Regions from separate parts of the Dickeya parazeae Ech586 genome, predicted to be linked through region 3. Evidence: predicted binding sites of a transcription regulator. Region 3 holds the regulator's gene; each other region holds the start of a gene.
The links. Region 3 encodes CRP, which controls carbon source genes, mostly activating them, when cyclic AMP is high. Its sites were predicted from a motif close to ATGTGANNNNNNTCACAT; they were not measured.
Positions count from the first base shown of each region.

Region 1 (8,147 bases), 110 kb from region 3:
GGCGGCAGCCGGTCACCCGTGTGTGGGAGGCCGTCCTTACGTCGTTCGCGGTGCCCGTCACGACATTCTGTCGGAAAAGGATGCGATGCGGGCCGATGCCTTCGGGCAGATTTTGCAACATTTCAGCGATTATCATTAATACGTCTGTGCGGCCCGGCCGCCCGGCACCAGCGGAGGTTGAATTTCAACGTATGTACCCGATTGTTGCTTCCGATCTGGATGGCACACTGCTGTCATCCGATCACACCCTGTCACCCTATGCTAAGGAAACCCTGCGTCTGATGACGGAACAGGGGATTCATTTTGTGTTTGCCACCGGTCGCCACCATATGGATGTGGCACAGCTTCGCGATAATCTGGCGATTAGCGCTTACATGATTACGTCGAATGGTGCCCGGGTGCATAACACCGACGGTGAGCTGATTTTCAGCCATAATCTGGACCGCGATATCGCCCAGGAGCTGTATGGCATGGTGTATCACCACCCGGAAATCATGACGCATGTTTATCGCGATAATGAGTGGTTTCTGTGCCGCTCTCGTCCGGAAGAAGAGCGCTTTTTTACCGAGACAGTGTTCCGCTACAAACTGTTCGACCCGGATACGCTGGGTACGGACGGTGTCGGCAAGGTGTTCTTCACCTGCGAGGACCACGACAAACTGCTGCCGCTGGAAGAAGCACTGAATGCTCGTTGGGGCGATCGGGTGAATGTCAGTTTCTCCACCCTGAGCTGTCTGGAAGTGATGGCGGGCGGCGTTTCCAAAGGCCATGCGCTGGAACAGGTCGCTAAAATTCTCGGTCACACCATCAAGGACTGTATCGCCTTCGGCGATGGCATGAATGATTATGAAATGCTGTCGATGGCGGGCAAGGGCTGCATCATGAACAATGCCCACCAGCGACTGAAAGACATGCTGCCGGATAACGAAGTAATCGGCACCAACATCGAACAGGCGGTGCCTCGGTATCTGCGTCGTCTTTATCTCGGTGATGGAGCCTGAGACACCGGTTGCGCGTTATGCAGGAAAGCGACGGCTTTGTCCGGGAAGTCGGTGAACAGGCCATCGACATCGGCTTGCCGGTAAAGCAGGGCGTAGAGTGCATTGACGTCGCTTGCGTATTTCGGCAGCCGGTCGGCGCGCACGGTGTAAGGATGTACCACCATGCCGCTGGCGTGCGCCTCTTTTACCAGCGGGCTGATGGTGACCTTGCCTGTGTCGCCGCTTAGCAACATGTGATAGTCGGGACCAACGCCATCGGCATAACGGGCGATTTTTTGCATGGCACCCGGCTTGAGCATCCAGTCGTAGTCATAGTTGACCCAGCGCCCGTCCGGTTGTCGCTGTTGGGTTTCCTGCCAGCGCGTTTCGGCGATCAGTTGCACCAGCTTTAGGTTCATCCCCAGCGCGGGCTCCAGTTCAGTTTTGATGCGCTGTAGCTCGTTGGCGTCAAAGCATTGCAGATAAACCCGATCGCTTTTTTGGGTGTAGCCGTACTGCTTCAGCACCTCCAGCACCGCGCGTGAAATATCCTTTCCTTCCTGGCGGTGAAACCACGGTGCTTTGATCTCTGGATAAATCCCGATGTTTTTGCCGGTGGAGTGATTCAGCCCCTGAATAAACTCGATTTCGTCCTGAAAGGTGTGAACACGAAAATCCGATTTACCCATTGGGAAGCGGTTGGGGTAGCTCTGCACCGGTTTGCCGTCTTTCAGGTCAAACCCTTCGGTGAATTTAAGTGAGCGGATTTCTGCCAGCGTAAAATCGATGGCGTAGTAGCGGCCGTCGGCTCGCGCCCGGTTGGGAAAGCGGCTGGCGACGTCGGTCACCCGGTCGAGGTAGTGATCGTGCAGCACCACCAGCGCATTATCTTTGGTCATCACCAGATCCTGCTCCAGATAGTCCGCCCCTTGTGCATACGCCATCGCTTTGGCGGGCAAGGTGTGTTCCGGCAGGTAACCGCTGGCCCCCCGGTGAGCAATCACGATTTTATCGTCGGTTTGCGCCAGTGCGCCGAGGGATATCGCCAGTGCGACACCGGCTAATAATGGTTTGAACAGAGGAATCATGTCAGCGTCCTTTTTCAGTGGGAGAAAGAAAAGCTGTGTGAGTGGTGGTGATGAAAACGAACAGGTCGTTGATAATTCCCCGCCAGTCCGGTATGGACCGGCGGGGATAATGCTCATGGTTTATGGTAAGTAAACCATGACGAGATGACAGAATCAGGCGCGTTTCGCCAGTTCTGCTTTGTGTTTGGTCTCGTTAATCATGGTCAGCACCAGCAGCAATACCGCCAGCACACTACCGCCGATCATGACCATAAAGCCGCCGTTCCAGCCAAAGAAATCGACGGTGTAGCCGACGATGGCGCTGGCAGCGACCGAACCGCCCAGATAACCGAACAGGCCAGTGAAGCCCGCAGCGGTACCGGCGGCTTTCTTCGGTGCCAGTTCCAGCGCGTGCAGGCCAATCAGCATAACCGGGCCGTAAATCAGGAAGCCGATGACGATCATGCAGAGCATATCCACGTTGGGGTTGCCAGCCGGGTTCAGCCAGTACACCACGGTGGCGATGGTCACCAGTGTCATGAAGAACACCCCGGTCGCGCCACGGTTACCCTTGAACACTTTGTCGGACATCCAGCCGCACAACAAGGTGCCTGGAATACCGGCGTATTCGTACAGGAAGTAAGCGATGGACGATTTATCCAGTGCGAAGTGCTTCACTTCTTTAAGGTAGGTTGGCGACCAGTCGAGAATGCCGTAACGCAGCAGGTAGACGAACACGTTGGCGAAAGCGATGTACCACAACAGTTTGTTGGGGAACACATACTGCATGAAAATTTCTTTCGCGGTCAGTTCCTGTTCATCTTTCTCGCTGTAATCCACCGGGTAATCGTTTTTGTATTCTTCGATCGGCGGCAGACCGCAAGATTGCGGCGTATCGCGCATCATGGCGAAAGCGAACAGCGCGACCAGAATGGCGGCGAAGGCCGGCATATAGAGTGCGGCTTTCCAGTCGTTAAACCAGGCCATCCCCAGCAGGAACAGTAACGGTGGAATGCCGCCACCCACGTTATGGGCGCAGTTCCAGATAGACACGATGCCGCCACGCTCTTTCTGTGACCACCAGTGCACCATAGTACGACCGCACGGCGGCCAACCCATGCCCTGGAACCAACCACAGACGAACAACAGCACAAACATCACCATGATGCTGGATGTCGCCCACGGTACGAAGCCCATAAACAGCATGACCACGGCGGCCAGAATCAGACCGGCAGGCAGAAAGACACGCGGATTGGAGCGGTCTGATACCGACCCCATGATGAATTTAGAAAACCCGTAGGCAATGGAAATACCGGACAGGGCAAAACCCAGGTCGCCTTTGGAAAAACCCTGTTCGACCAGATAGGGCATCGCCAGCGCGAAGTTCTTTCTGACCAGATAGTAGGCGGCGTAGCCAAAAAAGATCCCCAGAAAAATCTGCCAGCGTAACCGGCGGTAGAGCGGGTCTACCTGATGTTCCGCCACGCGCGGGCGATGAGCCGCAGGCTTGAAAATACTCAACATAAATAAACGATCCCCGATAGTTATTTTCTATAACGCTCGTCAGCGTAGCGAATGCGCGTCATCGTCAATGTGAGTCAGTACGCAATTGTTACACTTTTATGACGGCGGGCGCTATTTTGAGCTTTAAGTAACACAAATGAAATAATGATTTTCCATTTTTGGGTGATTTGAATCACATATCTGCGGTTGTCTCCGGATTTTATTTTCGTTTTTTGAGTGTTTTTGTTCTTTATCAATCATTGTGGCACTGATTTATGTCCCACTACAGACAGGCATGATCCGCATTGAGGTAAAACGGCAATGGCAAACAACGGTTTGCGGCGAGAAACGGATGTAGTGATTATCGGCGGTGGCGCCACGGGGGCGGGAACGGCCCGCGACTGCGCGTTGCGCGGGTTGCGCTGTCTGTTGTTGGAACGGCATGACATCGCCACCGGCGCTACTGGCCGCAATCATGGGCTGTTGCACAGCGGTGCGCGCTATGCGGTGACCGATGCGGAGTCTGCTCGTGAATGTATTGAGGAAAACCAGATTCTGCGGCGCGTCGCCCGTCACTGTATTGAGCCGACCGATGGGCTGTTTTTGACCTTGCCGCAGGATGATATCGACTATCAAACCCGGTTTATCGCCGCTTGTCAGCGCGCGGGTATCCGGGCGCAAGCCATCGACCCGCAGGAAGCTTTGCGGCTGGAGCCCGCCGCGAATCCGGCGTTGATCGGTGCTGTGCGCGTGCCGGACGGTACGGTTGACCCCTTCCGGTTAACCGCCGCCAACATGATCGATGCCTGTGAACACGGTGCGGAAGTGCTGACGTATCACGAGGTCATTGGGTTACTCCGTCAGGGCGATCGTGTCGTTGGCGTGCGCGTTTTCGACCATAAACGTCAGGTGGCCAGTGAAATTTATGCACAAGTGGTGGTGAATGCGGGCGGCATCTGGGGGCAACGTATCGCCGAATATGCCGACCTGAATGTGCGTATGTTCCCCGCCAAAGGCGCGTTGCTGATTTTGGGGCATCGCATCAATAACCGGGTGATTAACCGCTGCCGTCCACCGGCTGATGCCGACATTCTGGTACCTGGCGATACTATCTCGCTGATTGGTACCACCTCGACCCGCATCGACTACGACCAGATTGACCACATGACGGTGACGCCAGAGGAAGTGGATACGCTGATCCGCGAAGGCAGCATGCTGGCGCCGCAACTGGCGCAGACCCGTATTTTGCGTGCTTACGCCGGGGTGCGGCCGCTGGTAGCGAGCGATAACGACCCCTCCGGGCGCAGCGTCAGTCGCGGCATCGTGTTGCTAGACCATGCCAGCCGTGACGGGCTGGAGGGCTTTGTGACCATCACCGGCGGCAAGCTGATGACCTACCGGCTGATGGCGGAATGGGTAACCAACAAAGTCTGCGAAAAACTCGGTCACCGCGCCGAATGTACGACGGCGTCTCGCCCGTTGCCGGGGTCGGAAACCACGGAACCTGACAGACCGCAGGCCACCTCGTCGCTTTCAGCACCGCTGCGTGGTTCCGCGATTTACCGCCACGGGCATCGTGCCGCGCCGCTGGTCTCCGGTCATCGGGTGGACAGCAGTCTGGTGTGCGAATGTGAAGCCGTGACAGCAGGTGAGGTGCGTTACGCGGTTGAGTCGCTGCAGGTGAACAACCTGACTGACCTGCGCCGACGTACCCGTGTCGGCATGGGAACCTGTCAGGGGGAATTGTGTGCTTGCCGCGCCGCTGGGCTGTTGTGTCGACTGGGGCAATCCACGCCGCAGCAGGCGGTGTCGCAATTGAGCCAGTTCCTGAACGAGCGCTGGAAAGGCATGCGGCCCATTGCCTGGGGAAACACGTTGCGGGAAAGCGAATTTACCAGTTGGATTTATCAGGGCTTGTGCGGACTGACCGAGCGCCCGGAGCAGGAGAACGGCGATGCATTATGACGTGGTGATCATTGGCGGTGGGCTGGCGGGGTTAACCTGCGGCATTCGCCTGCAAGAGCAGGGCAAACGCTGCGCTGTGGTCAGCGTCGGGCAAAGTGCGTTGACCTTTGCCTCCGGTGCACTGGACCTGCTGGCGACATTGCCGGATGGCACTGCGGTCGAGCAGCCGCTGACTGCACTGGATGAACTGGCCGCGCAGGCGCCCTACCACCCCTATACCCTGATGGGCAAAGCGCGAGTCAGCCAACTGGCGGCGGATGCCGAAGCCTTGCTGTCGCGCTGTGGTCTGTGGTTGCGCGGTGATAGCGGCGGCAACCATCAGCGCCTGACACCGTTGGGCAAATGGCACCCCTGCTGGTTAAGCCCGTCAGATAGCGTTACGCGCGGTTTGTCGGGGTCACCCGCGTGGCGGCAGCCGTTGGTTGCCGGTATTGAAGGGTTTATGGATTTTCAGTCCCGACTGGTCGCCGGAGAATTGCAGGCACAGGGGATTGCGGCGCGCGCCGATGATCTGCGCTTACCACTGCTGGATGCGCAGCGGCAGAACGCCAGTGAGTTCCGTTCACTGGCTATCGCCCGTGTGCTGGACACCCCGGCCGGTATCGCGGCGCTGGCGGAAGAGCTGATGACGCGGGCGAGCGGCAATGATGCCGTTATATTGCCTGCCTGTCTGGGGCTGGACGCTCAGGCACAACTGAATGCTGCACTGGGTAAACCGGTCGGGCTGCTGGCGACGTTGCCGCCCTCGTTGCCGGGCATGCGCTTGCATCAGGCGCTGCTGGGGCGTTTTCGCCAGACCGGCGGGACGCTGATGCCGGGAGACAAAGTGTTGTCAGCCCAAGCGCGCGATACGGGCGTCGCGTTGTATACGCGCAGCCATGGCGAGGTACCGCTGCGTGCCGAGCACGTGGTACTGGCCAGCGGGAGTTTTTTCAGCAACGGTCTGGTGGCGGAACGCGATCGGGTGGTGGAGCCGGTGTTTGGCCTGGATGTCGATTTCCTGCCGACCCACGAGGACTGGAGTCAGTCCAACCTGTTTGCTGCTCAGCCTTATCTGCAATTTGGGGTCATCGCGGACGAGCAGTTACACCCGGCTATCGACGGCCACACCCAACACCGTTTGTATGCGATTGGCTCGGTATTGCGGGGGTATGACCCGTTACGGCAGGGGTGTGGCGGCGGGGTTTCACTGCTGAGCGCGCTATACGCCGCCGAGATGATCACAAGGGAGAACCGATGATGAGCCGGTCTGACACCAGTTTTGAGAATTGCATCAAATGTACCGTTTGTACTACTGCCTGCCCGGTCGCACGCGTCAATCCGTTCTACCCAGGGCCAAAACAAGCAGGGCCAGATGGTGAGCGGTTACGGCGTAAAGACCCGGCATTATTTGACGAGGCGTTGAAGTACTGCACCAACTGCAAACGCTGCGAGGTAGCGTGCCCATCGGATGTCAAAATTGGCGACATCATTCAGCGTGCCAAAGCCAGCCATAGCCAGCATCGTCCGACGCTGCGTGATGCCATTCTCAGTCACACTGATTTGATGGGGTCTGTCGCGACGCCGTTTGCACCGCTGGTGAATACGCTGACCGGGTTGAAACCCATGCGTCAGTTGCTGGATAAAGCGCTGAAGATTGACCATCGTCGCCAGTTGCCGCGCTATTCCCACGGTACTTTCCGCAGTTGGTACCGTCGGCAGGCGGCACAGCAGTTGCAGTTTGCCGATCAAGTCGCTTATTTCCATGGGTGCTACGTTAACTACAATCATCCACAACTGGGCCGTGACCTGATCCGTGTGTTTAACGCGATGGGGGTTGGGGTTCAGTTGCTCACCAAAGAGAAGTGCTGCGGTGTGGCGCTTATCGCCAACCGTTTTCTCGATAAAGCCCGCAAGCAGGCGAACTTTAATCTGGCTTCGCTGGATGAGGCTATCAACAGTCGCGGTCTGCCGGTTATTGCAACGTCGTCCAGTTGTACCTTTACGCTGCGCGATGAATACCCCCATCTGTTGGGGGTGGACAACCATCACGTGCGTGATGGCATAGAACTGGCGACTCGCCACCTTTATCGCTTGCTGGATCAAGGTCGAACATTGCCGTTGCAACCGTTGCCGCTGCGGGTGGTGTATCACACGCCCTGCCATTTGGAACGAATGGGGTGGACGGCGTATACCCTGGAATTACTGCGACGCATTCCGGGGCTGGAGTTGCAGGTACTGGATTCTCAGTGTTGTGGTATCGCCGGAACTTACGGTTTTAAAAAGGAAAACTATGATACCGCGCAGGGGATTGGCGCACCGTTGTTCCGACAAATCGAAGCCAGCGGCGCTGATCTGGTGATCACGGATTGTGAGACCTGCAAATGGCAGATTGAAATGTCGACCAGTAAAGCCTGCGAACATCCTTTCAGCTTACTGGCCAGAGCGCTGCCCGCGTAAAGCGCTCCTCACCGACAACGCTCTTCACGTAAAGCGCTATTCACGTGAAGAGCCAATGTTGAACCACGCCCTCCCTGCTATTTGCTCCGGGGGCGCGCGACGCGGTATACCCCTTTCTTTTTAATGGTTAAACATTAACCATCTGATTCTGAAAAATAATTCTTTTGGATACTGGCAGGAATAACCGGCACGT
Region 1 is NC_013592.1:4,395,714-4,403,860, reverse strand. It holds gene pldB (lysophospholipase L2) at 1-139, shown strand, start outside; gene yigL (sugar/pyridoxal phosphate phosphatase YigL) at 192-1,001, shown strand; gene glpQ (glycerophosphodiester phosphodiesterase) at 980-2,068, opposite strand; gene glpT (glycerol-3-phosphate transporter) at 2,222-3,571, opposite strand; gene glpA (anaerobic glycerol-3-phosphate dehydrogenase subunit A) at 3,872-5,515, shown strand; gene glpB (glycerol-3-phosphate dehydrogenase subunit GlpB) at 5,505-6,755, shown strand; gene glpC (anaerobic glycerol-3-phosphate dehydrogenase subunit GlpC) at 6,752-7,954, shown strand.
Region 1: the regulator CRP is predicted to act here: its motif matches at 3,732-3,749, upstream of glpT (glycerol-3-phosphate transporter).

Region 2 (8,147 bases), 1.7 Mb from region 3:
CGGCCTGCAATGAGCGCAGTAACAACAGGGTAGCACGGAGGGCTACACCACGCTGTTCGGCGTCGAATCTGTTTTGTCAGCCTGCCAGCCGATGAGAGCAGGCTGACAAAACAGGTTCTGATTTATTTCGGCAGGAGTGGTGAAAAAATTTCCGGAAGAAATCTTTAGCGCCGCTGCGGCGGCCCACAAAGAAAGCGAGCTGGATACCCGTTATAAAAAGGCCCCACCGATGTGGAGCCTTTAGTTTACGCCTTTTCAGACAGACATGTAATTACATGGACTGAGTGAAAGTACGGGTAATAACGTCTTGCTGCTGTTCTTTAGTCAGCGAGTTAAAGCGAACGGCGTAACCTGATACACGGATGGTCAACTGCGGATATTTTTCCGGGTTTTCCATCGCGTCGAGCAGCATTTCACGGTTCATCACGTTGACGTTCAGGTGCTGACCACCTTCGATAGACGCTTCGTGGTGGAAGTAACCATCCATCAAACCTGCCAGGTTGGTTTTACGCACGTCATCGTCTTTACCCAGTGCGTTCGGCACGATAGAGAAGGTATAAGAGATACCATCTTTTGCGTAGGCGAACGGCAGTTTAGCGACTGAAGTCAGAGAGGCAACGGCACCTTTCTGGTCACGACCGTGCATCGGGTTAGCACCCGGTCCGAACGGTGCACCAGCGCGACGACCATCCGGAGTGTTACCGGTTTTCTTACCGTATACCACGTTGGAGGTGATGGTCAGTACGGACTGAGTCGGGGTAGCGCCACGGTAGGTATTCAGTTTCTGAATTTTCTTCATGAAACGTTCAACCAGGTCACAAGCCAGGTCATCAACACGCGGGTCGTTGTTACCGAACTGCGGGTATTCGCCTTCGATGTTAAAGTCTACAGCCAGACCATTTTCGTCACGAACCGGTTTGACTTTGGCATATTTGATGGCAGACAGGGAGTCAGCTGCAACAGACAGACCTGCGATACCACATGCCATAGTACGGAACACGTCACGGTCATGCAGAGCCATCAGCGATGCTTCGTAGCTGTATTTGTCGTGCATGTAGTGGATGATGTTCAGCGCGGTAACGTACTGTTTAGCCAGCCAGTCCATGAAGTGATCCATACGTTCCATCACTTCGTCAAAGTTCAGCACATCGCTTTTGATCGGTTCGGATTTCGGGCCAACCTGCATTTTCAGTTTTTCGTCGACACCGCCGTTGATAGCGTACAGCATGGTTTTCGCCAGGTTAGCGCGAGCACCGAAGAACTGCATTTGTTTACCGACAACCATCGGGCTTACACAGCAAGCGATAGCGTAATCGTCGTTGTTGAAGTCCGGACGCATCAGATCATCGTTCTCGTACTGCAGAGAAGAGGTATCGATAGACACTTTAGCGGCGAATTTCTTGAAGTTCAGCGGCAGTTTTTCAGACCACAGGATGGTCATGTTCGGTTCCGGAGACGGCCCCATGGTGTACAGGGTGTTCAGGAAACGGAAGCTGTTTTTGGTAACCAGCGTACGGCCATCCAGACCCATACCAGCCAGAGATTCCGTTGCCCAAATCGGGTCGCCGGAGAACAGTTCATCGTATTCCGGGGTACGCAGGAAACGCACCATACGCAGTTTCATCACCAGGTGGTCGACCAGTTCCTGGGCTTCCTGTTCGGTGATTTTACCTGCTTTCAGATCGCGCTCGATGTAGACATCCAGGAATGTGGATACACGACCGAAGGACATTGCTGCGCCGTTCTGAGATTTAACCGCAGCCAGATAACCGAAGTAGGTCCACTGTACGGCTTCCTGAGCGTTTGTTGCCGGACCGGAAATGTCGCAACCGTATTTGGCAGCCATTTCTTTGATCTGACCCAGTGCGCGGTGCTGGTCGGCAATTTCTTCACGCAGACGGATGGTCGCTTCCAGATCTTCACCGTTTTCCAGTTTGGATTGCAGAGAAGTGAACTGGGCGAATTTGTCTGCCATCAGGTAGTCGATACCGTACAGCGCAACACGGCGGTAGTCACCGATGATACGACCACGGCCGTATGCGTCAGGCAGACCGGTCAATACACCGGATTTACGGCAGCGCAGGATGTCCGGAGTATAAACGTCGAACACACCCTGGTTGTGGGTTTTGCGGTAGTCAGTGAAGATTTTTTTCAGTTGCGGATCCAGTTTACGACCGTAAACTTCACAGGAACCTTCAACCATTTTGATACCACCGAACGGGATAATCGCACGTTTCAGCGGAGCATCAGTCTGCAGACCAACGATTTTTTCCAGGCCTTTATTGATATAGCCGGCATCGTGAGAAGTGATGGTGGCAGCAACGTCGGTATCGAAATCAACCGGCGCATGGGTACGGTTTTCCTGCTTGATGCCTTCCATTACCTTGTCCCACAGGGAGCTGGTTGCCGGGGTAGCACCGGCCAGGAAGGTTTCGTCACCTTCATACGGCGTGTAGTTTTTCTGAATGAAGTCACGTACGTTGACGCCATTCTGCCATTCGCCTTTGCTAAAACCTTCCCAAGCCTGGGCGAGTTTCTGATTAAGTTCGGTCATATTACACCTACCTTTGATTTGGATTTTTATAACCCGACGTTGCGGCCGACAGCAGCTTAGTGCTGATCCCCACCGCGCAAATAAATGACCCAATAGGTCAAGCCTACCAGCAGTCCACCACCAATAATGTTGCCGATCGTGACAGGAATCAGGTTGTCGACAATAAAGTTGCTGATGGTCAAGTGTTCAAACTGGCCCGGCGTCATGCTGATGGCGTGCCAGAAAGTTTCTGGAGCGAAATTCTTAACCACAATCCCCATCGGGATCATGAACATGTTGGCGATACTGTGCTCGAAACCGCTGGCGACGAACATCGCGACAGGCAGAATCATTGCCAGCATTTTGTCAGTCAGCGTACGGCCAGAATAGCTCATCCAAACAGCCAGGCAGACCATCAGGTTTGCCAGTATCCCAAGACATAACGCTTCAACAAACGTATGTTCCAGTTTGTGGTTAGCTGTTTGCAGTACATTCAGGCCCCAGGCACCATTTGCCACCATGTGCTCACCGGAAAACCACATCAACGCAACGAAAAACAACGCGCCAATCAGGTTGCCGACATAGACATTGAGCCAATTTAATCCTAGCTGTTTCCAGGTAATACGCCCGCTAGCTTTAGCGATAACAATCAGCACTGTCGATGTGAACAAATCAGCACCGCAGACAACCACTAGCATCAACCCTAGGGAGAAGCAGATGCCTCCTACCAGTTTAGCCATCCCATACGGCATGGATGAGGAACCGGTGGTAGCCGTGATATAAAAGACGAAGGCGATTGAAATAAATACGCCAGCAGTGATCGCCAGAAAAAACGTAGTAAGCGGTTGTTTTGTTGCTTTATACACACCGGCATCTTCTGCGACTTTCGCCATCGCCGGTGGTAATAACAAGGTGAAGGGGTTGTCAGCTTTCACACTAACTCTCTCTTAAAAATTATCTACGGTGAGATACTAACAAAGGGTTATTCGCCATAATTTGACGTGGATCATACCGCTGGAATTTATTAGGCTGATCAGGAGGAGGTTTTGGAGTGATTTAACGCATATCATATTGTTTTTTATGCAGAAAATTTTTTTTAAAAATTATCAAAACAGTTGAATTATGGGTTGAAATTAGCCCGTATGACGTTAAATAAAATAAGTCTTTGTAGTGATATCATATTTCAAGTTTATATTATTTAATTTGCCATTTACCATTCGATAACAATAACGAATTTATAAAAGTCATTTCGGTGCACTTCAAATTAACCATAAAAAATATGTGGTTAATCGGTATATTGGGCGACTATAGATTGGCAGGGCAGATGAACTGGCATAAAAATAGGTCATATCCCTGTCATTCCGCACGTTGCAACGGTGTTGGCGCGCTTACTTGCCTATCAATAGGCTTCGATTTGCATACCAGTTCGTGGTGTTGTTCAACATGTGAGTGCGTTATTTTGCAAGTCAACTTGTGGGTGTAAACGCATAGCCTGTCTGATACGTTGTGGCCTGTGTCGCAAACAGCAACCGGATAACGATAGCGTCATCCGGTCTGCTGCGATAATGCTTACTTCACCTGCCAGTGTGCACGTTTAGCGCGCTGCAATTTTTCATAGGCTGCCAGCAGCGACTGATGAGCGGGCAGTGCTTTCAAATCGGCATCAACGGTGAACAAGCCATAGAAGCATTGCTCGCCGGCAATCGCCGCACTGGCAGCATCGACGGCATCCTGGCCGTACATACGGACAAAGGCATCGTAGTATTGAGCAGGGTCTCGTTCAGGTTCCAGAGCCAGTTGCAGCAATGTTTGCAGGCAACGGTAATAATTACCGCGCGCCGCAGAGAAGACCGACTGGTTGAAATCCAGTGACCATTCGGCCCAGCTCAGTGCTTGCTCCAGATCGCCGCCTGCCAGTGCCAGCATGGATTTCAGCTCGCCAATACGCAATGTGAACCAGCCGTTGTCTTTACCGGTTGCTATGCCTAGCAATTCGCGCACACGGGTAAAATCATCCAGGCCTTCATCGTCAAACTGCTGCAGTAATGCCAGATAGTCTTCTTTTTCCCACTGGCTATCCGGCAAGGACAGTAGTGTTTCGCGCAGATGCACACCCATACTGTTGTTTGCCAGCAGCAGATCTTCTGCCGGATAGATATCCGACATGCCCGGCACCAGAATACGGCAGGCATACACTGAGAGATGTTCATAATCCGCGATATACACTTCTTTATCTTCTTTGTTGAAGATGGCCATCAGTGTCGCGAATTCTTGTTCGGTAGTGCCGCTGAAATCCCAGTCGGCGAAGTCATAATCTGATTGATTTTTAAACAAATCCCAGGAGATAAGACCGCTGGAATCGATAAAATGGGTTTCCAGATTGGTGTGTTCGGCAACTTCCTCATTATCGAATGTCGGCGGCGTGAACACGTCCAGATCTTTCAGCCCACGGCCCTGCAGCAATTCGGTCACGGTCCTCTCAAGCGCTACGCCAAAATCTGGGTGTGCGCCGAATGACGCAAAGCAGGTGCCATTAGCCGGGTTGAACAGCACGACGCAGATAACCGGATACTGACCGCCGAGTGAGGCATCATAGGCAAATATTGGAAAGCCTTCCTGTTCCAGTGTGGCAATGGCTTCCACGACGCCAGGGTAACGTGATAACACTTCAGCCGGGATCGATGGCAGGCTGATGGACTCGGCGATAATACGGTTCTTCACATAACGTTCGAATACTTCTGACAACCCCTGAACACGTGCTTCATTGCGGGTATTGCCTGCCGACATACCGTTCGACACGTACAAATTACCGATGATGTTCATCGGGATGTAAACCGTCTGCTGGTCAGACTGGCGGGTAAATGGCAGGGCGCAGATACCACGATCGTGGTTGCCGGATTGCAGATCGATAAGATCGCTGGCGACCAGTTGCTGCTCCGGGTCGTAGAAAGCGTGTAACCGCTCATCCAGAATGCCTTCCGGCAGGCTGTCATCTTCAGGAAGCGGAAACCACTTCTCGTCGGGGTAATGTACGAAGTCACCTTTGGCGATGTGCTGTCCCAGATAGAAATCAGCAAAAAAGTAGTTGGTGGACAGACGTTCGAAGTACTCACCCAATGCGGAAGCCAGCGCCGCTTTTCGGGTAGCGCCTTTGCCATTGGTGAAGCACAGTGCGCAGTCGCGGTCGCGGATATGTACCGACCAGACGTTGGGCACCGGGTTCAGCCAGGAGGCTTCTTCGATGTTAAACCCCAGGTCGAGGAGTTGTTGTTGAAAACGGGCGATGGAATCTTCCAGGGCGGCGTCTTTGCCTGGGATAAACGTTTGGGTCATGGTTCGAACCTGAATATGTGATGAGGAGGCTGCATCATACGTGGTTTTGTGTACTGACTCTATCCCGCATGTTGTGTATTGCGCGGCGCTTCCCGGTGACGATGCAACGTTGACATAACATAAACGGTAACTGGCGGGGGAGTACGCAAGTTTTCAGACATCAGGGCAATAAGCGTTGCAGGCAAGAAAGACGAATGATAAAACCGATAGCAAGGTAAACTGATGCGACGTAGACAGGTCGCTATTGATATGTGGTGAAGGGAAATGACTCAGGTTTTTAATTTTAGTGCTGGTCCGGCCATGTTACCGGTAGAAGTATTACGTCGAGCAGAACAAGAACTGTGCAACTGGCGCGGTTTGGGTACCTCGGTGATGGAGATCAGCCACCGCAGCAAAGAATTCATGCAGGTGGCCAGCGAATCTGAACAGGATTTGCGTGATTTGCTGAAAATCCCCTCGAATTACAAGGTCTTGTTCTGTCATGGTGGTGCCCGTGCCCAGTTTGCGGCGGTTCCGCTCAACCTGCTGGGAGAGAAAACCCACGCGGATTATATTGATGGCGGGTACTGGGCGCACAGCGCGGTTAAAGAAGCTGAGAAATATCTCACACCGACCGTTATTGACGTGAAAACCCGCGTTGATGGTCTGCGCGGTGTTAAACCGATGAGCGAATGGGCGCTGTCGGATGATGCCGCTTACGTGCACTACTGCCCGAATGAAACTATCGACGGTCTGGCCATCGAAGAAGAGCCGGATTTTGGCGATAAAATTGTGGTGGCGGACTACTCTTCCAGTATTTTGTCGCGTCCGCTGGATGTGAGCCGTTACGGCGTCATTTATGCTGGTGCACAGAAAAACGTAGGGCCAGCTGGCCTGACGCTGGTTATTGTGCGGGATGACCTGCTCGGCAAGGCTCGCCGTGAATTGCCGTCGATTCTGGATTACAAAATTCTGGCTGATAACGACTCCATGTTTAACACGCCGCCGACATTTGCCTGGTATCTATCCGGCATGGTGTTCAAGTGGCTGAAAGAGCAGGGTGGCCTTTTGGAGATGGAAAAACGCAATCAGGCGAAGGCCGATCTGCTGTATTCCGCCATTGATGGCAGCGATTTTTATCGTAATGATGTTGTCCCGGGCAGCCGTTCGCGTATGAACGTGCCATTTCAGTTGGCCGATGCCGCGTTGGATCCGGTATTCCTGCAGGAAGCTCAGGCTGCCGGGTTGCATGCGCTGAAAGGCCATCGTGTTGTGGGCGGTATGCGTGCATCTATCTACAATGCTATGCCGCTGAGTGGTGTAGAAGCACTGACGGAGTTCATGGCAGACTTCGAGCGCCGTCACGGCTGATAACGTGATAAAACGTAATAAATAGAGCGCGATAGCGTGCTGTTTTTTATTTAAAACCCCGGTTATCTGGCCGGGGTTTTTATGTAAACTTTTGGAGAACATGTTTCACATGCAGGAATCCCTGACCCTACAACCGATCTCATTAATTGACGGCACTATTAATTTGCCGGGTTCTAAAAGTGTGTCTAACCGCGCTTTGCTGTTAGCGGCGTTGGCGAAAGGGACAACGCGGCTGACTAATCTGCTGGATAGCGATGATGTGCGCCATATGCTCAATGCCCTGAGTGCTCTGGGCGTTGAATATCATTTGTCTGCCAGTCGTACGGAGTGTGACATTGTGGGACTGGGCGGTGCGTTCACTGCGTCTGCACCACTGGAGTTGTTTTTGGGAAATGCCGGAACGGCGATGCGTCCACTGGCGGCAGCGCTATGCCTGACAGATGGCGATATCGTGCTGACTGGTGAGCCGCGCATGAAAGAGCGACCGATCGGCCATTTGGTGGATGCGTTACGCCAGGGCGGCGCTCGTATCGATTATCTGGAGCAGGAAAACTACCCGCCGTTGCGTTTGCGGGGGGGCTTTCAGGGCGGCGAAATTAGCGTAGATGGTTCTGTATCAAGCCAGTTTCTGACTGCACTGCTGATGACAGCACCGCTGGCAGTACAGGATACGCAGATCACCATCAAGGGCGATCTGGTTTCCAAACCCTATATCGACATTACCCTGCATATGATGCAAACCTTTGGTATTACGGTTACCAATAATAATTACCAGACGTTTGTGGTTGCCGGTAATCAGCATTACCAATCACCAGGGCATTATCTGGTGGAAGGTGATGCCTCGTCTGCTTCCTATTTCCTGGCGGCTGCCGCTATTCGGGGCGGAACGGTACGTGTGACTGGCGTTGGTCGCAACAGTGTGCAAGGGGAC
Region 2 is NC_013592.1:2,575,322-2,583,468, reverse strand. It holds gene pflB (formate C-acetyltransferase) at 272-2,554, opposite strand; gene focA (formate transporter FocA) at 2,611-3,468, opposite strand; gene ycaO (30S ribosomal protein S12 methylthiotransferase accessory factor YcaO) at 4,103-5,866, opposite strand; gene serC (3-phosphoserine/phosphohydroxythreonine transaminase) at 6,131-7,216, shown strand; gene aroA (3-phosphoshikimate 1-carboxyvinyltransferase) at 7,326-8,147, shown strand, end outside.
Region 2: the regulator CRP is predicted to act here: its motif matches at 3,528-3,545, upstream of focA (formate transporter FocA).

Region 3 (8,147 bases):
GGTGCGGTGCCAGACGCTATCCTGCTATTGCAGATTTTTCGCCAAATAAGAAAAATTGCGGGTATTTTTGTGGGTATCGCAGAGTGATTTCCGTAGTTTACTTATTACATATCAGTAATTTAAATATTATATGCTGCTACTTATCGACAACTACGACTCCTTTACCTACAACCTGTACCAGTATTTTTGCGAACTGGGTTCAGAGGTGCTGGTCAGGCGTAATGATGCGCTGACGCTGGCAGACATTGAGCGGTTATCGCCGCAACGACTGGTGATTTCTCCCGGCCCCTGTACACCGGATGACGCAGGGATCTCGCTGGCGGCGATTCGCCATTTTGCCGGTCAACTGCCGATTCTGGGGGTATGCCTGGGGCATCAGGCGCTGGGACAGGTATTTGGCGCTCAGGTGGTGCGCGCCCGTCAGGTGATGCACGGCAAAACCTCGCCGGTACGGCATACCGGGCGCGGTGTGTTCGCCGGGCTGGCAAACCCGCTCACTGTCACGCGTTACCATTCGCTGGTGTTGGAAAAAAATACGCTGCCTGACTGTTTTGAGGTCACTGCATGGACTGAGTTTGACGGTGATATCGACGAGATCATGGGGATACGTCATCGCTCGTTGCCGCTGGAAGGTGTGCAGTTTCATCCAGAAAGCATCCTCAGCCAGCAAGGGCATCAGCTATTGAAAAATTTCCTTGATTTATAGTCGGATAGCGCAGGTCAGGACGGGTGTATCGGATTAGCGATTGCCTATTTTTGATTTTTTATGCATATTTATTGATTATATTTTCACTTAAAATCTTCACTCCACACTACGGGATATGACAACGGGGCAGCAAATGGCGACAGAGAAAGCAGCAGTAACACGGGATACTTACGATAAGGTAATTCTTCCGGTTTATGCACCCGCGCAGTTTGTGCCGGTAAAAGGCAAAGGGAGCCGTGTCTGGGATCAGCAGGGCAAAGAATATATCGATTTCTCCGGCGGCATCGCGGTAACGGCGCTGGGACATTGCCATCCGGCGTTGGTGGCGGCGTTGAAAGAGCAGGGTGAAACCCTGTGGCACACCAGCAACGTATTCACCAACGAACCGGCGCTGCGTCTGGCGACCAAACTGATCAACGCCACGTTTGCCGATCGTGTGTTTTTCGCCAACTCCGGTGCAGAAGCCAATGAAGCGGCGTTCAAACTGGCACGGCATTACGCCATTACCCGTCATAGCCCGTACAAAACCAAGATAATCTCGTTTTACCAGTCGTTTCATGGTCGCACCTTGTTTACCGTGTCGGTCGGTGGTCAGCCGAAATATGCCGATGGCTTCGGCCCGAAACCGGCGGATATCGTGCACGTGCCGTTCAACGACTTGGACGCGGTCAAAGCAGTAATGGATGACCACACCTGTGCCGTGGTGTTGGAGCCGATTCAGGGCGAAGGCGGTATTACGCCAGCGACACCGGCGTTCCTCAAGGGGGTGCGTGAGCTGTGCGATCAGTATCAGGCGCTGCTGGTGTTTGATGAAGTACAGTGTGGTATGGGCCGCAGCGGTAAGCTGTTCTCTTATATGCACTACGGCATCACGCCGGATATTCTGACCACCGCGAAAGCGCTGGGCGGCGGTTTCCCGATCAGCGCCATGCTGACCACGGAAGAGATTGCGTCGGTGATGGCGGTTGGGACACACGGCACCACCTATGGCGGCAACCCGCTGGCTTGCGCGGTGGCGGAAGCGGCGCTGGATGTGATCAATACACCGGAAGTGCTGTCCGGCGTGGTCGATCGCCATGCGCGTTTTGTGTCTGCGCTTGAGCGCATCAACGCCCAGTACGGTATTTTTGATGAAATCCGTGGCATGGGCCTGCTGCTGGGCGCACAGCTAAAACCGGCCTGGCATGGCCGCGCCCGTGATTTTCTGGCGGCATCGGCAGATCTGGGGTTGATGATTTTGGTGGCAGGGCCGGATGTGATCCGTTTTGTGCCGTCGCTGGTGATCACCCCGGAAGAGATCGACCAGGGGATGGCACTGTTTGAAAAAGCCGTGGCGCAGGTAGTGAAGGGCGCGTAATCGCGGTTGCCGCCTTTAGCTGAAGTGAAAAGAGCGTGCCATGTGGCACGCTCTTTTCACGTCTACAAGCTAGCTGATGATAAATCAGCGAGTACCATATACCACGATGGTTTTACCGTGGGCGGAGATCAGGTTCTGGTCTTCCAGCATTTTCAGAATGCGGCCGACAGTTTCGCGGGAACAGCCGACGATCTGGCCGATTTCCTGACGGGTGATCTTGATCTGCATACCATCCGGGTGGGTCATGGCGTCCGGCTGTTTGGCCAGATTAAGCAGGGTTTGCGCGATGCGGCCCGTCACGTCGAGGAACGCCAGGTTGCCGACTTTTTGCGAGGTCACCTGCAGACGACGTGCCATCTGTGAGGACAAGCGCATCAGAATGTCCGGGTTGACCTGGATGAGCTGGCGGAATTTTTTATAGGAGATTTCAGCAACTTCACAGGCTGTTTTCGCCCGGACCCACGCACTGCGTTCCTGCCCGTCTTCAAACAAGCCAAGTTCGCCAATAAAATCGCCCTGATTCAGATAAGACAGAATCATTTCCTTGCCTTCTTCATCCTTGATCAGCACGGCAACCGAGCCTTTCACGATGTAGTAAAGCGTCTCTGCTTTTTCACCCTGGTGGATTAGGGTGCTCTTCGATGGGTACTTGTGAATGTGGCAATGAGAAAGGAACCATTCGAGAGTCGGGTCTGTTTGCGGTTTGCCGAGAACCATTCGCTGTTATCCTCTGTTGTTAATTCACTGCGCAAATCACAGGGCTCAGAGTTCCCTGTACGGCGTGATAACATAGTTATAATTCAATTCCGTCCTGGCGGAATGACGTCAGGGAATATACTGAGGCTGTCTATCAGATGACGCCAGTAAGCCGGTGGTGGGTCAGGCATCGGCTCAACAACACATGCCGGTTTACGCTTTTGTTTGTAACACAGGTTGAGTGTAGTGTCTTGTGTTGTCTCGCTTCAGCATGATTAAGCTCTGATTATCAGGCTTTTTTGTACATAAGCGATGTAAAATTTCAAAAATAATTGATTGAGGACAAAATTATGCAGGCGCGGGTGAAATGGGTTGAAGGGTTAACGTTTCTTGGTGAATCCGCTTCCGGACATCAACTGCTGATGGATGGCAACGCAGGCGATAAAGCGCCCAGCCCGATGGAAATGGTACTGATGGCCGCAGGCGGATGCAGCGCCATCGATGTGGTGTCTATCCTGCAAAAAGGCCGTCATGACGTGGTGGATTGTGAAGTCCGCCTGACGTCTGAACGCCGTGAGGAGGCACCGCGCCTGTTCACCGCCATCAACCTGCATTTTATCGTCACCGGCAAGGGCTTGGGCGATAAAGCCGTGGAGCGCGCGGTGTCGCTGTCAGCCGAAAAATACTGCTCTGTGGCGTTGATGCTGGGAAAAGCCGTGAACATCACCCACAGCCATGAAGTGATCGCGCTGGATTAAACACCTCTGCTCGCGGTGGTGTGCTGTCCTGGCCACCGCGTCGTTAAGCGCCGGTTTATCGGCGCTTATCATCGCTCTTATCGCCGGTGTCAGTCGATTTTATTGCCTTCCATCAACCGCTGCACCAGCGGCATCATGATCAACTCCATCGCCAGCCCCATTTTGCCACCCGGTACCACCAGCGTATTGATGTGGGAAATGAACGAGCCCTGCAACATGGCCAGCAGGTAGGGGTAATCAATGCGGTCCAGACCCTGAAAGTGGATCACCACGAAACTTTCGTCCATCGAGGGAATGGCTTTGGCGGCGAACGGGTTAGAGGTATCAACCGTCGGCACCCGCTGGAAGTTGATGTGGGTGCGGGAAAACTGCGGGGTAATATGGGTGATGTAGTCTTCCATCGAGCGCACGACGGAATCCATCACCGCCTCGCGGGAGTGACCGCGTTCGTTAACGTCGCGTACCAGCTTCTGAATCCATTCCAGGTTGACTATCGGCACCACACCGACCAGCAGGTCGACATGCCGGGCAACATCATGCTGCGCGGTGACCACGCCGCCGTGTAATCCCTCGTAGAACAGCAGGTCGGTCGGCTCTGGCATCGGCTCCCAGGGCGTGAAAGTCCCCGGCACCTGATTGTAGGGGATGGCTTCATCATAGGTGTGCAGGTATTTGCGGGTCTGTCCGGTGCCGCTACGACCGTATTCGATAAAGGTGTTTTCCAGTTGGCAGAAGTCGTTGGCTTCCGGCCCGAAATAGCTGATGTGACGCCCCAGATCCCGTGCCTTGCGGATCGCCATATCCATTTCCGGTCGGGTATAGCGGTGATAACTGTCGCCATCCACCAGCGCGGCGCGCAGATTCAGTTGCTGGAATATCTTGCGAAACGCCAGGCTGGTGGTCGTGGTCCCCGCGCCGCTGGAGCCGGTGACCGCGATAATCGGGTGCTGGTGCGACATGGTGTGTAACCTCCGATGTGTAGGGCAATCTTCGGTGAAGTCATCATTCGATGAGTAAGGGCTATGCCGTGCAGAGCCATCAGGCCATGTTATATCTGATCCATGTTAGATCTGATCATTGTTAGCATGTTTATCGCACACTGACACGGCAATTTACGTTTTTAAGCGATTGATTCAGGGCTGATACCGTTCATTATTGCTGAGCTGGCGGCGGGGCATGATATTGACGGTTTCATGCAATTCCGACCACACCAGGACGACCTCGCCGTGCGCCAGTTGCTGACGTATATCTGCCACTTTCTCTTCCAGTGTGCGCTCCTGCTCGCCGTAGTCGGTGCCTTCACGCAGGACGAACGATTCAATCAGATTTTGCAGTGTTTCCGGTGCCAGTTCTTGCCAGGGAATGATCATGCGTGCTGCTCCAGATAAGGGGTAAACCACTCGGGAATACGGTGCTCCAGCCACAATTCAGGCTGTCGCCAGGATCCGCCAACAAAACCGACATGACCGCCATGTTCCGTCAACTGGTAGTCGATATTGGTCGGGAGTTGCGAGACATCAGCGATGACTTCCGGCGTCATAAACGGGTCGTCTTTGGCGTGGATGACCAGTAATGGCTGGCGGATACGCGGCAGTAAAGGCAGGGCGCTGCTGCGTCGGTAATAATCGGTTGCGTCGGTGAAACCGTGCAGCGGTGATGTGACCAGCTCGTCAAACTCTCGCAGGCGATGCACCCGACGTAACCGACTGGCGGACACCGGCAGGCAATCGGGGTACATCGCCAACTTGTGCAAGGCGTTGCGACGCAGTGAATTCAGCAGATAGAACTGGTAGAGGCGTGAAAAACCCTGTTCCAGACGAGTGCTACACGGCTCGAGCATCAATGGCGCGGATACCACCGCCGCGGCATCCAACGGGCAGGACGCACCTTGTTGCGCCAGCAGGCAAGCCAGCATATTCCCACCCAGAGAAAACCCCGCCGCGACGGTGGGGACGTCACCCAGCGTCTGACGCAGCCAGTGCAGGAAGTAGCGTGCGTCTTCGGTTTCACTGGCGTGATACGCCCGTGGCAGGCGGTTCGGTTGTCCGCTGCAACCACGAAAGTGCATCACCACCGCCAGCCAGCCGCGCTGTTGGCAGGCGGCCATCAGTCCGTGGGCGTAAGGGCTGTGAAAACTGCCTTCCAGCCCGTGAAACAGTACCACACGGGGTTTATGTGCTGCGTGTTGTGGCGCTTCGCTCCAGGCCAGGTCGATAAAATCGCCGTCCGGCAAGGTCAGACGCTGCCAGACGGGTTTCAGAGCCGCATGACGGCGAAGCAGACGCGGTAGCAGCGTCTGAATATGCGGGTTGCGCCCACCCGGCAGGGGCTGAAAGCACGCATTACGGTAAGAAGAATTATTCATAAAAAGAGAGCCATGATGAAAAGAGGCATTGGGGCCCGCCGCGGCATGGTGAAGCACTTGTCTGCATCCTGTCGCGCTGCTAGGTTTAACGTCCCTTATGTTAAAGGATCGTCGTTTCATGGAGCACGTCAGCCTGTTTCTTTCAATGCTCGGTTTCTTGTGGGTCGCTGCCATTACACCTGGGCCCAATAATATGCTACTTACGGCCTCCGCAGCCAACTTTGGCGTATTACGCTCTATGTCGTTGATGCTGGGTATCATGATCGGTATGCAGAGCATACTGTTGTTGGTGGCACTGGGGCTGGGTAGCCTGATCCTGCTTTATCCCTCGCTGCATCTGGCGCTGAAGCTACTGGGCAGTGCCTATCTGCTGTGGTTATCGTGGAAGATTGCCACGGCGGCTTACGAAAAGCTGGATACCGAAACGGCACCGCCGCGGCCGATTCCGTTGTATCAGGGTGGGTTGTTGCAGTTCCTCAACCCCAAAGCCTGGCTGATGTCACTGGGCGCGGTCGCGGGGTTTAGCCTGTCTGGCGACGGCTATGTCGGGTCGGTGGTGGCCATCAGCGTGGCGATGGTGTGCGTTAATTTCGTGGCCGGGGTTATCTGGCTGGGATTTGGTGCGATGATCGGCCGCCTGCTGCAAAGTCCGCGTGCCTGGAAAGTATTCAACCTCGCGATGGGGTTACTGACCGCGACCTGCGTGCTGATGATCTGGCATTAATCATCGTGAAGAGCGTCTGAACAGCGGGCCACCGTATTGCGCCCGCCGTTCACTCTGGATGGTGCTTACCCTTGGGCTTCGGCGTCGCGCAGCAACTGTTCGAGTTGTTCCTGCGCATCCAGCCAGGCCATTTCGGTGTTCTCCAGTTCGGCCTTCGTCACGCTTTGTTTTTGCAAACAGTCGGTCAATTCGCTTTTGCGGCTGACGTCATATAACCCGCTGTCGGCAAGGCGCTCTTCTACCGCACTCAGCGTTGCTTGCAGCTTCTCCATCTGTTGTTCCAGTTGGGTTATCTGCTTACGCAGCGGTTGAGTCAGTGTGCGCAGTTCGGCGTCACGCCGTTTTTGATCCTTCCTCGACTGCGCACTGTTGGCGGCGTTGTCTTTGGGGGCGGATTCTGTCGCGTTATCCTGCTTTTGTGCATCCAATAGCCACTGCTGGTAATCTTCCAGATCGCCGTCAAACGGCTCGACCTTGCCGTCGTGCACCAGATAGAGATCGTCGGTGGTGGAGCGGATCAGGTGACGATCGTGCGATACCACCACCAGCGCGCCGTCGAAGTCGATCAACGCTTCGGTCAGCGCCTGGCGCATGTCGAGATCCAAATGGTTGGTCGGTTCGTCGAGTAGCAACAGGTTCGGGCGCTGCCAGACAATCAGCGCCAGCACCAGTCGCGCCTTTTCGCCGCCGGAAAAACGCTCGGTGCACTCGGTGACCTTGTCGCCCCGAAAGCCAAAACCGCCGAGATAATCACGCAGTTGCTGCTCGGTCTCGCGCTCTGCCAGTCGGGTCAGGTGCTGTAACGGTGACTCGTCGGGACGCAGAAACTCCAACTGATGCTGGGCGAAATAGCCCAGGCGTATGCCTTTGGACAGGCCGATGTCGCCGCTAAACGGCTGAAGTTCGCCCGCCAGCAGTTTGATGAGCGTCGATTTACCGGCACCATTGTGGCCCAGTAAGCCGATGCGTGAGCCGGGCACCAGATTGAGTTTGATAGAATCGAGAATCAACCGGTCGCCATAGCCCGCGCTGACCTTTTCCATCCGCAACAGCGGGTTGGGCAGCGCTTGCGGTTCACGAAAGCTGAAGCGGAACGGGTTGTCGACATGCGCCGGGGCGATAAGCTCCATGCGTTCGAGCATCTTGATGCGGCTTTGGGCCTGTTTGGCTTTACTGGCTTTGGCGCGAAAACGGTCGATATAGTGCTGCAGATGCGTGACCCGCTCCTGCTGGTGCTGGTACATCGCCTGTTGCTGGGCCAGACGGGTGGCGCGCTGTTGCTCGAACGAGGTGTAGTTGCCGGTGTACTCGAACAGGGTTTCCTGCTCGATATGCAGGATCCGGTTAGCGATCGGGTCAAGAAAATCCCGGTCGTGGGAAATGAGCACCAGCGTGCCAGGGTAGTTTTTCAGCCATTTTTCAAGCCAGATTACCGCATCCAGATCCAGGTGGTTGGTCGGTTCGTCGAGCAGCAGTAAGTCGGAGCGGCAAATCAGCGCTTGCGCCAGATTCAGACGCATACGCCAGCCACCGGAGAAATC
Region 3 is NC_013592.1:4,289,365-4,297,511, reverse strand. It holds gene DD586_RS18755 (aminodeoxychorismate synthase component II) at 131-706, shown strand; gene argD (bifunctional acetylornithine/succinyldiaminopimelate transaminase) at 840-2,063, shown strand; gene crp (cAMP-activated global transcriptional regulator CRP) at 2,148-2,780, opposite strand; gene DD586_RS18740 (OsmC family protein) at 3,110-3,517, shown strand; gene DD586_RS18735 (phosphoribulokinase) at 3,607-4,476, opposite strand; gene DD586_RS18730 (YheU family protein) at 4,651-4,887, opposite strand; gene DD586_RS18725 (hydrolase) at 4,884-5,882, opposite strand; gene DD586_RS18720 (LysE family translocator) at 6,001-6,606, shown strand; gene DD586_RS18715 (ABC transporter ATP-binding protein) at 6,672-8,147, opposite strand, start outside.

Region 4 (8,147 bases), 1.7 Mb from region 3:
AGTAAACCACAGGATTCAATCGAGGTGTTTTTTACGGTAAAGGCGGCGTGGGTGCCCAATCTTGCCATAACGCATTTCTACATCCAGAAACTGATTTTCCAGCCCATATTCCAGATAACGTCGGGCCGTTGTTTTGCTGAGTCCGGTTTTTTCCACCACCTCATCGACAGAGAACAAGGTTTCCGGTTGATCCTGAAAGATCTGTTTGACCAGATTGAGGGTATTTTCTTCAATGCCTTTGCTGCCAGGCCCATTAGGTACGGTTGATGCCTGCAACTGGTAGAGAACGTCCACATTCTGCTGATCGACGACTTTGTAAGTATGCTGGGTTTTGACAAACTGGATGAACCGCTCAAGCGACGAGCGTAGCCGCGGGTAGGACACCGGTTTGATGATGTAATCAAAAGCACCGCAGCGAATGGCCTGTGCGCAGGTGTTCATGTCGCTGGCGGCAGTAATAAAAATCACCGAACAGTTGATGCTACGCATCAGTTCGCTTTCAATCAGCTGAACGCCTTCGCCGTCTGGCAGGTAATTATCCAGCAACATCAGCCGGGGTTTGTATTGCTGCAACATACGCCGGGCTTCGTTCAGGGTTGACGCCGTACCTATCACTCGCAGCGCGAAATTCTTTTCGATAAATTCCGCGTGGATATTTGCCAGCTTTCTCTCGTCTTCAACGATCAGTACGTCGAAATTTTCAATCGTTCGTTCAGTTGGCATGGTGCTCGCAATCGGCATGGTACTCGTTTTCCCTGTTATTGGTAGTTTTTGGAATGAAGATAGAAAAAATAGCGCCGTGAGGCGAATTGTCAGAAACTTCGATCACACCCTGTGCCTGACTGACATAACTGGCAACCAGGTGCAGACCCAAACCGTGATCGCCTTCTTTTTTGCTGGTGACACCCATCTCAAATACCCGATCTGCAATTGTGGGGTCAATCCCTGTCCCTTGATCTGCGACTTCAATGACCAATTCCTGCTCACCGTCGTAGATATACACTTCGACAGGGTAGTAACTCGAGGTGCAGGCCAGTGTCGCTTCCACCGCATTATCAATTAAATTCCCAATAATTGACATCAGCTCTGTTTCAGTGAGAGAGGCCGGTATGCCGTTAAGCTGGCAGCGTGGGTCAAAACGCAGCTCAATGCCTTTCTCGCGGGCGCTGGCGAATTTACCCAGCAACAGCCCGCAAAGTGCCGGCGAACAGAAACGACTGGAGATAAAATCCAACACCACCTGCGCCCCTTCGGACTGGGCTTCAATATAACGCACGGCTTCATCATAGCGGCGCAAATGCAACAATCCGGCCAGCGTGGCCGTCCAATTCAATTGTTCATGGCGCAGAATACGCAGGCTGTTGGCATAACGTTTGACCTGACTGAGTTGCATGCTTAGGGTGTGGATGTCGTTTTTGTCACGAAAACTGATTACCCAGCCTTGCAATTCATCTTCCAGCATAATGCGCACACGGCTGGCGATAACCGTGATCTGATTAAAACGGCAAATCTCATCATGAGTATCGGTTATCCAAATATCTTCATTAGAGAAAAATGGCACGGGGGTAATAATGTCGTCGATTGGTTTGCCGCGTAATTGATACGAAGGCATCGTCAGGCCCAGCAAATCTTTGGCGGCGTGGTTGATCACCGCAATATTGCGTTGCTTGTCGATGGCGATCACACCTTCATAAATAGATTCCAGCAAGGCTTTTTGTTGCCTGACCAATAGCCGGATTTCCAGCGGCTCCAGCCCAAACATCTGCTTTTTCAGGTTGCGGGAGAACCACCAGGAAAAGAAAAACAACGCAACCAGCATCGCAACGATAGGGAGCCCGACATGGGCTACTTTGCTGAATGTCAGGTTATCGATACGCTTTTTCAAATACCCGACCGACACGATGCCGATAACCTGATCTCCATCCATGATCGGTGCTTTGCTACGCAGTGAAATACCAATCGCGCCGCGCCGTAGCGTGATAGAGCTTTGTCCTTCCAGCACTTCTTTATTGTCGCCACCTATCATTTCTGTGCCAAGCAGCGATGGTTCCTCAGAATGATACAAGTGGGTTGCGTTGCGATCGCCGATGACGATAAAGCTGGCGTCGCTGCGGGCTTTGATTTGATCGACCAGATTGTCGATGGTGGCGGTATCTTTATATTTCACCGCCTCGATGAGCGAGGGAATAATCGCGATTTCTCGTGCCTGAATTTGCGCCCGGCTACCCAACTCGTCATAGAGCTGCCGATCGACGGCGCGATAGTAGTAAAGCCCTGCGGTGATCAACAACAGAGAAAAAAAGATCATCAGGTAGATGAACAGCTTGAGATGGAACGAGAGCCTGACCGTCATAATGTGCTAATCACCGAGAAAACGCGCAAACGAAGGTGGCTAATTTATCATGAAAGGCGTAAAAGAAAGGGACTAAAAAATAGTCTTGTGAAGCGTTTCGCGCAGATTGTGAAAATAGTATTTTTGTTTCAGTTGTTTTAAATAAGACGTAAATTGCCTGTCACCGAGAGTGGACATTTTAATTACTTTTTCACAACATATTATTTCTTTCTCGAAATAAGGACCATTTCAACCATACAAACCATAAAAACCACATCAAAACTCCCCGCAATCTGAAAATTCAATCATTTGATTTTTAATGAAAAAATAATAAAAACCATAAAAACCATAAATGCCATTAAAACTCATTTTTTAATTTGATGATTATCACATAATAACGTGTGTTGACCTCTTAATATGCACGGGAAAATAACAAGGGGAGAAGGTTATGAGTACCACTGATGATTCTTATATCGTTGTAAAAGATGAGGCCTCTGGGAAGGTTTCATTAAAAGAAAAATGGTGGCACATTCTGGATAACTACAAAATTGGTGTTATTCCGGTGCCGCTGTTTATCCTGGCTGGGCTATTAATTGCGTTGGATTGCCTGGACGGCAAGTTGCCCAGTGACATCGTGGTGATGGTTGCCACGCTGGCGTTTTTCGGTTTCGCCTGTGGTGAGTTCGGTAAGCGCTTACCTTTTATCGGTAAGATGGGAGCAGCGGCGATTTGCGCTACGTTTATTCCGTCTGCACTGGTTTACTACGGTTTGTTGCCGCATGTGGTTGTGGATGCGACCACCAAGTTCTACAAATCCACCAACATTCTGTACCTCTATATCTGCTGCATCATTGTCGGCAGCATCATGAGCATGAACCGCCAGACGCTGATTCAGGGTTTCCTGCGCATTTTCTTCCCCATGCTGTGTGGTGAAATTGTGGGCATGTTGGTTGGTATGGGCGTGGGCATTATGCTGGGCCTGGATCCGTTCCAGATCTTCTTCTTCCTGGTACTGCCGATTATGGCTGGCGGTGTGGGTGAAGGGGCGATTCCTCTTTCTATCGGTTACGCCACCTTGCTGCATATGGAGCAAGGCGTTGCACTGGGTCGTATCCTGCCTATCGTTATGCTGGGTAGCCTGACTGCCATCGTCCTGGCCGGTGTGCTGAACCAACTGGGTAAACGCTACCCGCACCTGACCGGTGAAGGTGACCTGATGCCGAATAAAGCCAATAGCATTGAGACGGCACCGGCTTCGCTGACCAGTTCTTTGAGCGGCAAGATGGATCCAACCAATCTGGCTGCAGGCGCACTGCTGGCTATCCTGCTGTATATGATCGGGATGCTGGGCTACAAACTGATTGGTTTACCGGCTCCAGTGGGCATGCTGTTTGCCGCTGTAATCGTGAAACTGATTAATGGCGCGTCTCCGCGTTTGCTGGAAGGTTCTCAGGTTGTTTACAAGTTCTTCCAGACTTCGGTGACCTATCCGATTCTGTTTGCTGTTGGCGTGGCGATCACCCCTTGGGAAGAGCTGGTCCATGCTTTCACAATAACCAACCTGCTGGTGATTGTGTCCACTGTCGTGGCGCTGGTTACCACTGGTTTCTTCGTTGGCAAGAAAATCGGTATGCACCCGATTGACGTTGCCATCATCTCCTGCTGCCAGAGCGGGCAGGGCGGTACCGGCGACGTGGCGATTCTCACCGCTGGTAACCGTATGGTGCTGATGCCGTTCGCTCAGATTGCTACCCGTATCGGTGGTGCAATCAACGTCTCCGTGGCCTTGCTGGTACTCGGCAAGTTCCTGGTGTGACGGTTGTATGACAAAAAAACAAATAACGCCGCGATAGCTCGCGGCCTTATTTAAACGGGAAAGATTATGAAACTTGCAAGTTATCGCCATCAGGGCAAAAACAGTTACGGGATCCACACACCGGCGGGTCTGATCGATTTGGGCAGCCGTCTCGGTGACCGCTACCCCGACCTGAAGGCCCTGCTGGCCGGTCAGGCGCTGCACGAGGCCGCCGCCTTCCAGACCGACACGCCGGATGTCGCCGTCGCCGACGTCACCTTCCTGCCGGTGATTGTCGCGCCGTCCAAAATCCTCTGCGTCGGCATGAACTACGCCGACAAGCGCAAGGAGTTTAACGAGCTGAACCCCGCGCCGACCCTGTTCGTGCGCTTCGCCGACTCCCAGACCGGCCACGGCACCCCGGTGCTCAAGCCCCACTACTCCAGCGAGTTCGACTATGAAGGCGAGCTGGCGGTCATCATCGGTAAAAACGGCCAGAACATCCACCGTGACGACGCGCTGTCCTTTGTCGCCGGGTACAGCTGCTACATGGACGGCTCCGCCCGCGACTGGCAGCACAGCTGGTTCACCGCCGGCAAGAACTGGCAGAAGACCGGCGCCTTCGGCCCGTACCTCACCACCCGCGACGAAATCCCCGACCCGCACGCCCTGGCCATCCGCACCTTCCTCAACGGCCGCATGGTGCAGGACGACAACACCGCCAGCATGATCCACAAGGTGGCGGACCTGATTGAATACATCAGCACCTTCACCGCGCTCAGCGCCGGTGACGTCATCATCACCGGCTCGCCGGGTGGTGTCGGCAAGAAACGCACCCCGCCGCTGTTCCTCAAGCCGGGCGACAGCATCGAGGTGGAGATCGAGAAGGTCGGCCACCTGCGCAACACCATCGGCGAGGCCGTCCGGCCGGTGACCGCCCCGCGTGCCGCGTCCGTGGCGGCCGGGCACTGAATCGTTCCCGCTGCCGGGTGACCGGCGGCGTCAGCCCCGCGGTGACGGGGCCCAGTAACAAGCAGGATAACCGTTATGTACGCCGATGACGACGAGAGTGTTACGTTTGCCACGCTGGATGCGCGCAGCCCGTCCCCCGCACTGGTGGAGATAACCGCGCTGCTGGCGCGCTGCCAGCTGGACATGGACCGGGACGTCGAGTTTTTTGTGGCCGGCACGCATCACGGGCGGCTGGTGGCCTGTGCCGGGCTGTGCGCCAGCACCATCAAGTGTGTGGCGGTGGACCCCGACTTTCGCGAGCTCAGCCTGGGGGCGAAGGTGGTCAACGAGGTGGTGCAGCTGGCGGCCGAGCGCGGCCTGTTCCACCTGTTTCTCTACACCCGTCCCTGCAACGTCACGGCGTTCCGCGGCTGCGGTTTCTACCCGATTGCCTGCTATGACGACCAGGCGGTGCTGATGGAGAACACGCCGCTCGGCATCCGGCAGTACTGCCAGTCGCTGGCGGCCGAAGTCAGACCGGGGCGGGACATCGGCGCCATCGTGATGAACGCCAACCCGTTCACGCTGGGGCACCGCTACCTGGCCGAGCAGGCCGCGCGGGCCTGCGACTGGCTGCACATCTTCGTGGTGCGCGAGGACGTCTCCTTCTTCCCGTTCGCCGAGCGGCTGGAGATGGTGCGCCAGGGGGTGGCGGACATCCCCAACCTGACGGTGCACGCCGGGTCGGAATATTTGATATCCAAGGCCACCTTTCCGGGCTATTTCCTGAAGGAAGAGTCGCTGATAAGCCAGGCGCACGCGGCGCTGGACCTCATCATCTTCCGCCAGTACATCGCCCCGGCGCTCGGCATCACCCGGCGCTTTGTCGGCACCGAGCCGTTCTGCCCGGTGACGCACCAGTACAACCAGGACATGCACCACTGGCTGGAGCAGGACGGGCGGGTGCCCGCCCCGGCCCTGACGGTGGTGGAAATCGAACGCACGCGCGAGCACGACGGTCAGGCGATATCCGCCTCGGCGGTACGGCGGCTGCTGCGGCAGCGCCAGTTCGACGCCATCCGCCAGATTGTGCCGGCGACGACGTTTGCGCATTTACAACGCTATGGCGAGCTCGCCTGCGCGTGACGTGTTTTTAATGTATCAGGCAGGAAAACCAACATGAAAATTATCAAGGAAGCCCTGGCGGGCACCTTCGAGTCCAGCGACCTGCTGGTCCGGGTGTCCCCGGCGCAAGGCCCGCTGACGGTGGTGATAAACAGTGAGGTCATCAAGCAGTTTGGCGACCAGATCACCCGGGTGGTGAACGACACGCTGAGTGCGCTGGGCGTCGAGTCCGGCACCGTGGTGGTGGAAGACAAGGGGGCGCTGGACTGCGTCATCCGGGCCCGGGTGCAGAGCGCCGTGCTGCGTGCCGCCGAGGTGGAACAGATTGACTGGGAGAGACTGTGATGAGCACCACGCAACCGAAAAAACTGCGCCGCAGCATGCTGTTCCTGCCGGGCGCCAATGCCGCCATGCTGTCCAACGCCTTCATCTACCAGCCGGACTCCATCATGTTCGACCTGGAGGACGCGGTGTCGCTGCGCGAGAAAGATACCGCGCGGCTGCTGGTGTTCCATGCGCTGCAGCACCCGATGTACCGGGACATTGAAACCGTGGTGCGCATCAACCAGCTCAACACCCCGTTCGGGCTCAAGGACCTGGAAGCGGCGGTGCGCGGCGGGGTGGATGTCATCCGCCTGCCGAAGACCGACTCCACCGACGACGTCGACGAACTGGAGCACCACCTGGCGCGCATCGAGAAGGCCTGCGGCCGGGAAGTCGGCTCCACCCGCATCATGGCGGCCATCGAGTCGGCGGTCGGGGTGATTAACGCCGTGTCCATCGCCCGCTCGTCCGAGCGCATGATTGGCATCGCGCTGGCGGCGTTCGACTACGTGATGGACATGCAGACCGAGCGCGGGGACGGCACCGAGCTGTTCTACGCCCGCTGTGCGGTGCTGCATGCCGCCCGTGCCGCCGGTATCGACGCGTTTGACGTGGTGTACTCCAACGTCAACGACGAGGAGGGGTTCCTGAAGGAAGTGGAGCTGATCCGCAAACTGGGCTTCAACGGCAAGTCGCTGATCAACCCGCGGCAGATTGAACTGCTGCACAACGCCTACGCGCCGACCCAGGACGAGGTGGATTACGCCCACCTGGTGATCAGGGCGGCGGAAGAGGGCGAGCGCGCCGGCCTGGGGGTCATCTCGCTGAACGGAAAAATGATCGACGGCCCGATTATCAACCACGCCCGCCAGGTGGTGGAGCGTGCACGGGCCTCCGGCGTGCGCCAGTAGGCACGGCCCGGTTAACCGACAGATTCTGCACGGGCCGGCCGGTGGCGGGAGAGCGCCCCGGCGGGCCGTCGCAATGACAGGATGAGAGCATGAGTAACTTTATTGAAGCACTGCAGAAGCAATACCCGGAACAACGTCCGCTGCACCCGTTCGTCAGTGCCAACCACCGTACCCCCTGGCTGGATGACGTCACCGAAAAACACCGGCGCAAGCTGTGCGCCGACCTGGAAGACGCCATCCGCAAAAGCGGGCTGCGGGACGGCATGACCATCTCCTTCCACCACGCGTTCCGTGAAGGGGACAAGGTGATCAACCACGTGGTGGACACGCTGGCCCGGCTGGGCTTTAAGGACCTGACGCTGGCGTCGAGCTCGCTGATGACCTGCAACGCGCCGCTGATAGAGCATATCCGCAACGGGGTGATTAGCCGTATCTACACCTCCGGCATGCGTGGCAAGCTGGCGGACGCGATTTCGCACGGGCTGATGACCGAGCCGGTGCAGATCCACTCGCACGGCGGGCGGGTGCACCTGCTGCAGAGCGGGGAGCTGACGATAGACGTGGCGTTCCTCGGGGTGCCGAGCAGCGACGAATTCGGCAACGCCAACGGCACGTCGGGGAAATCGCGCTGCGGGTCGCTGGGTTACGCGATGGTGGACGCGCACTACGCGAAGACGGTGGTGCTGCTGACGGAAAGCCTGGTGCCGTT
Region 4 is NC_013592.1:2,551,838-2,559,984, reverse strand. It holds gene DD586_RS11195 (response regulator) at 16-741, opposite strand; gene DD586_RS11190 (ATP-binding protein) at 713-2,353, opposite strand; gene DD586_RS11185 (2-hydroxycarboxylate transporter family protein) at 2,781-4,148, shown strand; gene DD586_RS11180 (fumarylacetoacetate hydrolase family protein) at 4,215-5,099, shown strand; gene citC ([citrate (pro-3S)-lyase] ligase) at 5,175-6,224, shown strand; gene citD (citrate lyase acyl carrier protein) at 6,258-6,548, shown strand; gene citE (citrate (pro-3S)-lyase subunit beta) at 6,548-7,438, shown strand; gene citF (citrate lyase subunit alpha) at 7,528-8,147, shown strand, end outside.
Region 4: the regulator CRP is predicted to act here: its motif matches at 2,708-2,725, upstream of DD586_RS11185 (2-hydroxycarboxylate transporter family protein).